Regions from separate parts of the Mitsuaria sp. RG genome, predicted to be linked through region 1. Evidence: predicted binding sites of a transcription regulator. Region 1 holds the regulator's gene; the other holds the start of a gene.
What was found. Region 1 encodes FliA, which starts transcription of late flagellar genes. Its sites were predicted from a motif close to CTAAAGTTTNNNNNNNNNNNGCCGNTA; they were not measured.
Positions count from the first base shown of each region.

Region 2: flgM (flagellar biosynthesis anti-sigma factor FlgM) is a predicted target of FliA. The motif match lies at 1,614-1,640, and genes of this name have one in related genera.

Region 1 covers NZ_JAQMYQ010000017.1:54,364-60,248, reverse strand. The annotation lists gene POF53_RS11885 (protein-glutamate methylesterase/protein-glutamine glutaminase) at 1-359, opposite strand, end outside; gene POF53_RS11880 (chemotaxis protein CheA) at 405-2,630, opposite strand; gene POF53_RS11875 (protein phosphatase CheZ) at 2,643-3,431, opposite strand; gene POF53_RS11870 (chemotaxis response regulator CheY) at 3,451-3,825, opposite strand; gene fliA (RNA polymerase sigma factor FliA) at 3,930-4,670, opposite strand; gene fleN (flagellar synthesis regulator FleN) at 4,667-5,500, opposite strand; gene flhF (flagellar biosynthesis GTPase FlhF) at 5,615-5,885, opposite strand, start outside.
Region 2 covers NZ_JAQMYQ010000058.1:14,297-20,181, reverse strand. The annotation lists gene POF53_RS23380 (chemotaxis protein CheV) at 1-686, opposite strand, end outside; gene flgA (flagellar basal body P-ring formation chaperone FlgA) at 792-1,499, shown strand; gene flgM (flagellar biosynthesis anti-sigma factor FlgM) at 1,677-1,991, shown strand; gene POF53_RS23365 (flagella synthesis protein FlgN) at 2,039-2,506, shown strand; gene POF53_RS23360 (flagellar brake protein) at 2,588-3,331, shown strand; gene POF53_RS23355 (MFS transporter) at 3,538-4,860, opposite strand; gene POF53_RS23350 (glutamine synthetase family protein) at 4,991-5,885, opposite strand, start outside.

The sequences.
Region 1 (5,885 bases):
TGCTTGACCTTTTCCGGGTTGCGCGAGATGTCCTCGAAGTTCTTCGGCAGGTAGTCGACCGCGCCGGCGTCCAGGGCGTCGAGGGTGACGCGGGCGCCTTCGTGGGTCAGCGAGGAGAACATCAACACCGGCGTCGGGCAGCGCTGCATGATGTGCCGCACCGCGGTGATGCCGTCCATCATGGGCATTTCATAGTCCATGGTAATGACATCGGGCTTGAGCGCCAGCGCCTGGTCGATCGCTTCCTTGCCGTTGGTCGCGGTACCCACGACCTGGATCGTCGGGTCCGCCGAGAGAATTTCCGAGACACGGCGGCGGAAGAAACCGGAATCATCCACCACCAGGACCTTGACTGCCATAAACACTCCATTAGGCGGCGCACCCGCCAGGGCGCGCCACCGAAATCAAATACGCCGGGCGGCGTAACGCTTGAGCATGCTCGGGACGTCGAGGATCAGCGCGATCCGGCCGTCACCGGTGATGGTCGCGCCGGACATGCCCGGGGTGCCCTGCAGCATCTTGCCCAGAGGCTTGATCACCACCTCTTCCTGGCCGACCAGCTGGTCGACGACGAAGCCGATGCGCTGGGTGCCGACCGACAGGATCACCACATGGCCTTCGTGCTGCTCCTCGTGCTCGTGGTCCTGGACCAGCCAGCGCTTGAGGTAGAACAGCGGCAGCGCCTTGTCGCGCACGATCACCACTTCCTGGCCGTCGACCACGTTGGTGCGCGACAGGTCGAGGTGGAAGATCTCGTTGACGTTGACCAGCGGGAAGGCGAACGCCTGGTTGCCCAGCATCACCATCAGGGTCGGCATGATCGCCAGGGTCAGCGGCACCTTGATGACGATCTTCGAGCCCTGGCCCTTGGCCGAAAAGATGTTGATCGAGCCGTTGAGCTGGGAAATCTTGGTCTTCACCACGTCCATGCCGACGCCACGGCCGGATACATCGGAGATCTCGGTCTTGGTCGAGAAGCCCGGGGCGAAGATCAGGTTGTAGCAGTCCGACTCGCTCAGGCGATCGGCCGCGTCCTTGTCCATCAGGCCCTTCTCCACGGCCTTGGCGCGCAGGATGCTCGGGTCCATGCCCTTGCCGTCGTCGGAGATCGACAGCAGGATGTGGTCGCCCTCCTGCTCGGCGGACAGCACCACCCGGCCCATGCGCGACTTGCCAGAGGCCTCGCGCTCATCGGGCATCTCGACGCCATGGTCGACGGCGTTGCGCACCAAGTGCACCAACGGGTCGGCCAGGGCCTCGACCAGGTTCTTGTCGAGGTCGGTCTCTTCACCGACCAGCTCGAGGTTGATCTCTTTCTTGAGCTGGCGGGCCAGGTCGCGGACCAGGCGCGGGAAGCGGCCGAAGACTTTCTTGATCGGCTGCATGCGGGTCTTCATGACCGCGGTCTGCAGGTCGGCGGTGACCACGTCGAGGTTGGACACGGCCTTGGACATGGCCTCGTCGCCGCTGTTGAGCCCCAGGCGCACCAGTCGGTTACGCACCAGCACCAGTTCGCCGACCATGTTCATGATCTCGTCCAGGCGCGCGGTATCGACCCGCACGGTGGTTTCCGCCTCGCTGGCGCCGTGCTTCTCGGCGGCAGGCGCCGGAGCGCGGGCCGGTGCGGCAGGCTTGGCGGCGGCAGCCGGAGCTGCGGCGGGCGCGGCGGCCGGTGCCGGCTTGGCAACTGGTTTGACCTCGGCCTTGGCCGCGACAGGTGCGGCAACGGCAGCGGCAGGCGCTTCGGCGGTGACTGCGTCACCGGAGAACTTGCCCTTGCCGTGCAACTGGTCGAGCAGGGCCTCGAATTCGTGTTCGCTGATGCTCTCGTCGCCCGCAGCGGATGCCGCGCTGGCCGCTGGCGCGGCGGCGCCTGGCAGTGCGTCGACGGCGAAGGTGCCTTTGCCGTGCAACTGGTCGAGCAGCGATTCGAACTCGTCGTCGGTGATCTCATCGCTGGCCGGGGCGGCTGCCGCAGGCGCGCTGACGGCGGCATCGGCCGAGAACTGGCCCTTGCCGTGCAGCTGGTCAAGCAGTGACTCGAACTCGGCATCGGTGATCTCGTCACCACCGCCGCTGATTTCTTCACCCTGCAGTTGCTCATGAGCCTGAGCTTCGGCCTTGACCGCATCGAGCGAGTCGAGCAGCTGCTCGAACTCGGTATCGGTGATGTCGGGCTCGGCAGCCGCAGCTTCAACCACGGGCGCGGCTTCGACCACCGGGGCCGGCGCTTCGGCGCCACCGGGCTCGGCCAGGCGCGACAGCGCCGCCAGCAGCTCCGGCGTGGCCGGCGTGACATCGGTACGTTCGCGCACCTGGCCGAACATGCTGTTGACCGTGTCGAGGGCCTCGAGCACCACGTCCATCAGTTCCGCGTCAACCCGGCGCTCACCTTTGCGCAGAATGTCGAACACGTTCTCGGCAATGTGGCAGCACTCCACCAACTCATTGAGCTGAAGGAAGCCGGCGCCCCCTTTTACAGTGTGGAAACCGCGGAAAATCGCGTTGAGCAGGTCCGCATCATCGGGCCGGCTTTCCAGCTCGACCAATTGCTCGGACAGTTGCTCGAGGATTTCGCCGGCTTCTACCAGGAAATCCTGAAGGATTTCTTCATCGGCGCCGAAGCTCATTAAACGTGCTCCTTAAAAACCCAGGCTGGACAACAGATCGTCGACATCGTCCTGGCTGGACACGACGTCTTCACGCTTATCGGCATGAATCTGCGGACCTTCACCCCGAGTCGGATGTTTTTCTTGATCTTTTTCAGCGCGCAGCTGCTGGTGGTCATGTTCGATCCCGGCAAAGCGGTCGACCTGGCTTGCCATCAGCACGAGCTTGAGCAGATTGCTTTCGACTTCGGTGACCAGCGCGGTCACCCGTTTGATCACCTGGCCGGTGAGATCCTGATAATCCTGGGCCAGGACGATATCGTTGAGATGGCCGGCGACCTTCTGGTTACCTTCGGCGCTGTGCGCCAGGAAACTGTCCACACGCTTGACCAGCTCACGGAATTCCGGCGCTGCCACCTCGCGGCGCATGAAGCGCTGCCAGTCGGCGGACAGGCTCTGGGCCTCGGCGGCGAGGTCGTTGAGCACCGGGGTGCACGCCTCCGCCAGGTCCATGGTGCGGTTGGCCGCACCTTCGGTGAGGCGAACCACGTAGGAGAGGCGTTCGGCGGCGTCGGTAATCTGCGACACTTCCTCGGCCTGCGGCATGGACGGGTCGATCTGGAAGTTGACGATTGCACTGTGCAGTTCACGGGTGAGCTTGCCGACCTCCTGGTACAGCCCGCGGTCGCGGGTCTGGTTCAGTTGGTGGATCAGCTGCACCGCATCACCGAACCGGCCGCGCTCGAGGCTCTCGACCAGCTCCTGGGCATGCTTCTTCAGGGTTGATTCAAACTCACCCAAAGAGTTGTTGGTTGACTCCATTGCGCCCCCCAGACGTGACTCAGCCGTTGACGCGTTCGAAGATCTTCTCGATCTTTTCTTTCAGCGCCAGGGCGGTGAAAGGCTTGACCACATAGCCGTTTACGCCGGCCTGGGCAGCTTCGATGATCTGCTCGCGCTTGGCTTCGGCGGTGACCATCAACACCGGCAGGTGCTTGAGGCGCTCGTCGGCACGGACCGCGCGCAGCAGGTCGATACCGGTCATGCCCGGCATGTTCCAGTCGGTTACCAGGAAGTCAAAGTGCTCACTGGTGAGCATCGGCAGTGCCGTGTTGCCGTCATCGGCTTCCTTGACGTTGGTGAAACCCAGATCACGCAACAGGTTCTTGATGATCCGCCGCATCGTCGAGAAGTCGTCAACGATGAGGATTTTCATGTCTTTGTTCAATTAGACCTCCAAGCAGTCTTAAACGCGCTCGGCGCCGAGCGCGCACTCAATCAATTCGGCACCACAAAAAAACGACTGCATCGAACCTTGGCTCAACGCGCCCGCCATTCACCCAGGCGACTGCGCAGACGTGCCGCGCACTGGCTGTGCAACTGGCTGACACGCGATTCGCTGACCCCCAGCACCTCACCAATTTCCTTGAGGTTCAGCTCTTCGTCGTAGTACAGCGCCAGCACCAGGCGCTCGCGTTCCGGCAGGTTGGCGATCGCCTCGGCCAATGCGGCCTGGAAGCGCTCGTCCTCCAGGTCCCGCGCCGGCTCCAGCTGGTTGCTGGCGCCATCCTCGTGCAGCCCCTCGTGTTCGCCGTCCTGCAGCAGGTCGTCGAAACTGAACAGGCGACTGCCCAGGGTGTCGTTCAAAATCCCGTAGTAATCATCGAGACTCAATTGGAGTTCGGCAGCAACCTCGTGATCTTTAGCGTCGCGCCCCGTCTTTGCTTCAACGCAGCGAATCGCGTCGCTGACCATGCGCGTGTTGCGGTGCACCGAGCGTGGCGCCCAGTCACCCTTGCGCACCTCGTCGAGCATGGCGCCGCGGATGCGGATACCGGCATAGGTCTCGAAACTGGCGCCCTTGCTGGCATCGTATTTGTTGGCCACTTCCAGCAGGCCGATCATCCCGGCCTGGATCAGGTCCTCGACCTGGACGTTGGCTGGCAGGCGCGCCAGCAGGTGGTAGGCGATACGCTTGACCAGTGGCGCGTAGCGTTCGATCAGCTCGTACTGAGCGTCCTTGGCGGCCTTGCTGTACATCTTGAAACCACTCGCGTTCATAACACTGGCCCTGCACTGGTGGGCTGCACCAGGCGCTCGACGAAGAATTCCAGGTGCCCGCGCGGGTTGGCAGGCAACGGCCAGCTGTCGACCTTCTGCGCGATGGCCTTGAACGCCAGCGCGCACTTGGAGCGCGGGAAGGCCTCGTAGACCGCCCGCTGCTTCTGCACGGCCTTGCGCACACACTCGTCGTACGGCACGGCGCCAACGTATTGTAGGGCGACGTCGAGGAAGCGGTCGGTGACCTTGGTCAACTTGGCGAACAGGTTGCGCCCTTCCTGCGGGCTCTGGGCCATGTTGGCCAGCACGCGGAACCGATTCATCCCGTAGTCGCGGTTGAGCAGCTTGATCAGGGCGTAGGCGTCGGTGATCGAGGTGGGCTCGTCACACACCACCAGCAACACTTCCTGGGCCGCGCGGACAAAGCTGACCACCGAGTCACCAATACCCGCAGCAGTGTCGATCACCAGTACGTCGAGGTTGTCGCCGATCTCGCTGAAGGCCTGGATCAGGCCGGCGTGCTGGGCGGGCGCCAGGTGCACCATGCTCTGGGTGCCGGAAGCCGCCGGGACGATACGCACGCCGCCGGGGCCCTGCAGCAGCACATCGCGCAGCTCGCAGCGGCCTTCGATGACGTCGGCCAGGGTGCGCTTGGGCGTGAGCCCCAGCAGAACGTCGACATTGGCCAGGCCCAGGTCGGCGTCCAGCAACATGACCCGGCGGCCGAGTTCGGCCAGCGCCAGGGACAGGTTCACTGAAACGTTAGTCTTGCCGACGCCACCTTTGCCACCGGTCACGGCGATCACCTGTACGGGATGCATGCTACCCATGTCTGTTCTTTACCTTGTCTCGCTTGGACCCAGGCCACATGAGGGGCTGAACGTTCAAGGCCACGGTCCGGCCGGGCAACCCCATGATGTAGGTACTTTGCACAGTATTCACCCTCAACCCGCACGCTTGCCAGGGTTGTGGTAGAGATCAGCGAACATGTCGGCCATGGCCTCGTCGCTGGGCTCGTCCTGCAACTGCACGCTGACCGCGCGACTCACCAGTTGGTGCTTGCGCGGCAGTTGCAGGTCGTCAGGAATGCGCGGCCCATCGGTCAGATAGGCCACCGGCAGTTCATGACTGATGGCAAGGCTCAGCACTTCGCCGAGGCATGCCGTTTCATCGAGCTTGGTCAGGATGCAACCGGCCAGGCCGCAGCGCTTGTAG
Region 2 (5,885 bases), on a different contig from region 1:
GGACGCTTGCCCTCGTCCACCAGCTTGCGCAGGTAATCCAGGGCCTGGCGACCATCGTTGAGCGCCACCACCTCGACCCCCACCGTCTGCAGGCAACGGCTCACCTGCTTGCGCGCCACCGACGAGTCATCGACCGTCAGCACCCGCAGCATCACCGCCTTGTCCTGCACCTCGGCATCGATCACGCCATCGGACACCGACTCGGACGAAGGCGCCACCTCGGCCAGCACCTTCTCCACATCGATGATCTCGACCATGCGGTTGTCGACCCGGGTCACGGCTGTCAGGTAGTGATCGCGTCCGGTACCCTTGGGTGGCGGATGGATCTCTTCCCAGTTCATGTTGACGATGCGCTCGACCGAATGCACCAGGAAGCCCTGGGTCTTGGTGTTGTATTCGGTGATGATCACGAAACTGTTGCGCGTTTCTTCCTTCAGCTGCGGAAGGCCGGTGGCCATCGACAGGTCCAGGATCGGGATGGTCGCCCCCCGAATGTTAGCCACGCCGCGCACCACCGGATGGGACCTGGGCAGCAGCGTCAGGTCCGGGCACTGCAGCACCTCCCGTACCTTGAACACATTGATGCCGTAGAGCTGATCGCCATTGAGGCGAAACAACAGCAGCTCCAGGCGATTCTGCCCCACCAGTTGCGTGCGCTGGTTGACCGAATCCATCACTCCAGCCATGCCAGACTCCTTCAACGATTGCCTATGTACCGAATCGGCACGGGCTTTGCTTTTTTGAACGCCATGTATACGAAAACGACAAATTTCCGACGACTGACGCGCCTGTTGACCGGCTCACTGGCCGCCCTGTGCCTGCTGGCACCCGGCATTCGTACGCTGGCGGACTCTTTTACCTTGCCTGAACAGCTTATCGGTGTCACTCAGGGGTTTCTTGAATTCACCGTGGAGGACTACCTGGCGACCACCCAGACCCCGGGCCGCTACGAGATCCAGGTCAACAACCTCGACCCACGCCTGCGCATGCCGCTGTGCAGCCAGCAGCTGGACGCCTCGCTGGAAGGTTCGACGCCCCTGGGGCGGGTTACGGTACGGGTCCGCTGCGACGGCACGGCGCCCTGGACGGTATTCGTCCCAGCCCAGGTGCGCCTGATGCGCGACGTGGTGGTCATGACTCGCCCCCTGAAACGTGAAAGCGTGGTGGGTGAAGGCGATGTGGCCTTGCGCGAACGCGATGTGGGCACCCTCGGCGTCGGCTACCTGACCCAGCTTGACCAGGCCGTGGGCTTGAAGCTGTTGCGCCCCACTGTGCTCGACCAGGTGCTGACGCAACAGCACCTGGAGCAGGCCGATGTGGTGCGCAAGGGCGATCACGTGGTGATCATCGCCCGCAGCGGCAGCCTGAGCGTGCGCATGCCCGGCGAGGCCTTGGACAAGGGCGGCCTGCAGACGCAGATCCGGGTGCGCAACCTGAACTCCAAACGCGTGGTCAAGGCCCGCGTCACGGGCCCGGGGCAGGTCGAGGTGGCCATGTAGGACTGCACTGCGTCGGGATAGTGACGCAACGCTGGCGATGTGGAACCGCGCCCCCTAAACTGTGTCACAGATCGGGTTGCGCACGTGTGCCGAGAGGCGGTGATGCATTCACGCCTAAAGTTTTGCTCGGGTAGGCCGAAAGCAAGGCATGCGTCCTAATTCCCAGGGGTTCTGAACATGGTCATCGACTTCAGTCGTCTCAACAACTCTCCGTCCGTCACGGGCGGCGTTCGCGGCAATGCCGCGCCGGGCAACGCCGATAAAGCCGGCGAGGCCAGCGCAGCGCCCAAGCACGCCAGTGTCAGCGGAGAAGCGGTACACCTGAGCCCAGAGGCCCAGCAATTGCAGAAGATCAGCGACAAGCTGCGCGATCAGCCGACCGTCAACAGCGCCCGCGTGGCCGAGTTGAAACAGGCCATCGCGGACGGCAGCTACAAGGTCGATGCCGACCGGGTCGCCAGCAAACTGCTTGATTTCGAAGCCCAGCGCTGACCTCCAGGGGCGCTGACTTCAAGGACGCAAAACGCCAAGAGTTAGCCATGCACGACATCACCCTGCTGCAACTGATCGAAGACGACATCGCGCCGACCCAGGAACTGCTCGACCTTCTGCAAAAGGAGGCAGTTTCCCTGCATGGCCGGGAAATCATGGCGCTGGAGCATATCCTTGCCCGCAAGCAGTCGCTGGTCGTGCTGCTCGAGCAGCAGGGACAACGGCGCAACCAGTTGCTCATCGATCTCGGCCTCAGCGCCGACCGCGCAGGCGTGCAGGCGGTGGCCGACCAGTCGCCCAACGGCGAACTCATCATGCAGCAGCTCAATGAGCTCACCCAACTGATGGATGCCTGCCAGAAGGTCAACGAGAACAACGGCCGGATCATCCAGATGCAGCAGTACGCCACGGCCAACCAGATCAGAATCCTCATGGGCGGCGACTCGCCGTCGCTCTATGACAGCCGCGGCGCCACCTCGCCAATGGACAAGCCCAGGGCCATCGGCCAAGTCTGATTGACCCTGATCAAGGCACGGAACATACTGGCATAATGCCGTTACTTGCGTGTGCCGTATTCGCCTGGAGATTGATTACCTGTGTTCAATGAATCCGATGCTCCCCAGCCACCAAAGGTGCTGAGCACCCCTTTGGAGATCACGGCCAACTTGCGCCAACTGCTGGAGAGCCACGACCCGCTGATCATCAGCTTCCATGAGCGCAGCCAGCGGTTTCAAAGCTACGTGGTGCATGTCGACCGGGACAGCGGCGTCCTGGCGCTGGATGAAATGATCCCCCGCGACGGTGAGAAGTACATCGAGAACGGCGAACCGTTCCGTGTCGAAGGCTTCCATGACGGCGTGCGCATCGCCTGGGAATCCAACACGGCGCTGACCATCGGCGAGATCGACGGCCACCGCTGCTACCGTGGCCCGCTGCCCGAGGAAGTGACTTACCACCAGCGCCGCAACGCCTTCCGCGCCGCGCTGAAACTGTCGCAACTGGTCGACATCGTCCTCGACGGCGCCCACCTCAAGGGCAACGGCGCCCTGCGCGGCAAGCTGCTGGACATTTCCGCCACCGGCTGCAAGCTGCGCTTCGACGGCAACGTCGAGGACCGCCTGCAACTGGGCCAGGTCTACGAGCGCTTCAAGGCCAGCAACCCACTGGGGCTGACCGACACCCTGGTCGAACTGCGCCACCTGCACTTCGAGGAGCGCATCAACACCACCTTCGCCGGGGTGCGCTTCCATAACCTCAACGGTCAGGCGCAGCGCAAGATCGAGAGTTTCGTCTATCAGCTGCAGCGCGAGGCGCGGCGGTTCGACAAAGACGACTATTGAGCGTCAGCAGGGCACGAAAACGCCACCCCACGGGTTAATGCCAGGCAGTTAGCGCTTGATCGCACTTATTGGGGCTGCTTTGCAGCCCTTCGCGGGTAAACCCGCTCCCACAGGTACAGCGCTCGATTCAGCATCTGCGCGATCCTGTGGGAGCGGGTTTACCCGCGAAGGGTCGCGCAGCGACCCCAATTGGCTTAACTGACTGGCTAGGATTTGCTCATCTCGCTTTCCCGCTCCGCGCCGGCCTCCTCTTCGGTATCCTCCGCCGCCACCGGCGCCTGCATCACCTCCTGCACGGTCTGCTCGTCCACCCGAGGGTCAAGGGCCGCCGACAAGGGCGACCCCGCCGCCGGCATGGCCACGTGCCCCAGAGGCGCATCCTGGACCTGGTGCAGCCCGGTGACCGCCTTGGGCCGAATGCGCCAGACCAGCACCAGGGCGAAGAACACGAAGAAGGCGTACAGCATCTGCGCACCCAGCAGTTTCATCAGCACCCCCGCCGCCAGCGGCCCGATGCAGGCGCCCACGCCATAGGTGACCAGCAGCATGGCGGTCAACGAGACCCGCCGCTCGCTTTCCACATGGTCGTTGGAGAACGCCACCGCCAGCGGATACAAGCAGAACTGCAACAGCGATATGACGAAACCGATGCCGAACAATAGCGCCAACGGCACGCCCGGCAGAATCGCCAGCGGCGCCGAGGCCAGCGCCAGGCCGATCGCCACGCTGCGGATCAGCACGGCGCGATCATAACGGTCGGACAACCAGCCCAGCGGCCACTGCACCAGCAGGCCGGCAAAAATACAGCTGCCCATGAACAGGCCGATCTGCTCGGTGGACAGCCCCTGGCTGGACGCATACAGCGGCGCCAGGCCATAGAACGAACCGACAATCAGACCCGAGCCGAGCACCGTGGACAACGACTGCGGCACGCGCTTGATGAAGAACTTCGGCTCCATCGGCGCCGGCCGCAACGGCGCGGGGTGGATGCGCCGGGTCATGGCCACCGGCACCAGGCACAGGGCAAAGCACATCGCCACCAGCATCAGCAACTCAGGCCCCAGCTGCGGATGTACCACCAGGATCAACTGGCCAAGCACCAGCCCAAGATACGAGGCGATCATGTAGCCGCTGAACACCGCGCCGCGATGCTTGGCATCAGCCTGCTCGTTGAGCCAGCTCTCGATGACCATGTACTGGCACATCATCCCCAGGCCGACGATCATCCGCAGCCCGATCCACACCGGCAGCCAGCTGGTCAGCCCGTGCCCGAGCACCGCCGCGCCGACGATGCCGGCACAGGTGGCGTAGGCGCGGATATGCCCGACCCGGCCGATCAACCGGTGGCCGACCTTGCCGCCCACCGCCAGGCCGAAGTAGTTGGCCGCCATCAACGCACCGATCCACAGGCTGTCGACATGGTCGGCGGCCAGGCGCAGGGCCAGGTAGGTACTGAGCAGGCCCGAACCGATCAGCATCATCAGGGCGGCGAAGTACAACGACTGAAACGGCTTCCAGATATTTCGCATACGTCCCGTCAAGCTCCTTGATCTGGTGGCGCGGGGTTGCTGCCAAGCATAAAAGCAAATCCATCGCGGCGCAGGCCCCGGACGGCGAAATCGGCCGCCGGGGGCGCATCCAGTAGCGGTCGTGTCGCGCTCAGGCTTGCGCGGCGAGCACGCGGCGCTCCCAGGGCGTGATCTCATCGAAGAAATCGCTCAGCTCCAGGGTCTTGGTGGCGATGTAGCCTTCGATGAACTCCCTGCCGAACAGTTCCCGCGCCAAGTTGCTGCGCTTGAGGCGCTCCAGCGCGGCGTGCAGGGTGCAGGGCAGGCTCAGGTGCTCGGGCACCTCGAACTCGCCCTGGATCGCCGGCGTCGGCGCGATCTGCCGCTCGATGCCATGCAGGCCGGCGGCGAGGCTGGCGGCGATGGCCAGGTAGGGGTTGGCGTCGGCGCCCGGCAGGCGGTTCTCCACCCGCCGCGCCGCAGGCGAACTGGCCGGGATGCGCAGGCCAGCGGCGCGGTTGTCCTCGGACCAGCAGGCATTGTTCGGCGACGCATAGGGGTGGCACAGGCGCTGGTAGGAGTTGACGTTCGGCGCGAACAGCACGGTGAAGTCGGCCAGACAGGCCTGCAGGCCACCGATGAAATGGTGGAAGGTGTCGGTCGCCCTGCCCTGCTCGTCGCTGAACACGTTACGCCCGCTGGCGCTGTCGACCAGGCTCTGGTGGATATGCATCGAACTGCCGGGGGTGTGCGCCAGGGGCTTGGCCATGCACACCACGGTCAGGCCATGCTTGAGCGCGACTTCCTTGAGCAGGTGTTTGAACAGGAAGGTCTGGTCGGCCAAGAGCAAGGGATCGCCGTGCAGCAGGTTGATCTCGAACTGACTGACGCCCATCTCGTGCATGAAGGTGTCACGCGGCAGCCCCAACGCCGCCATGCAGCGGTACACATCGTTGAAGAACGGACGCAGGCCGTTGTTGGAGCTGACACTGAAGGCCGAGTGGCCCATTTCCCGACGACCGTCCTTGCCCAGTGGCGGCTGGAAC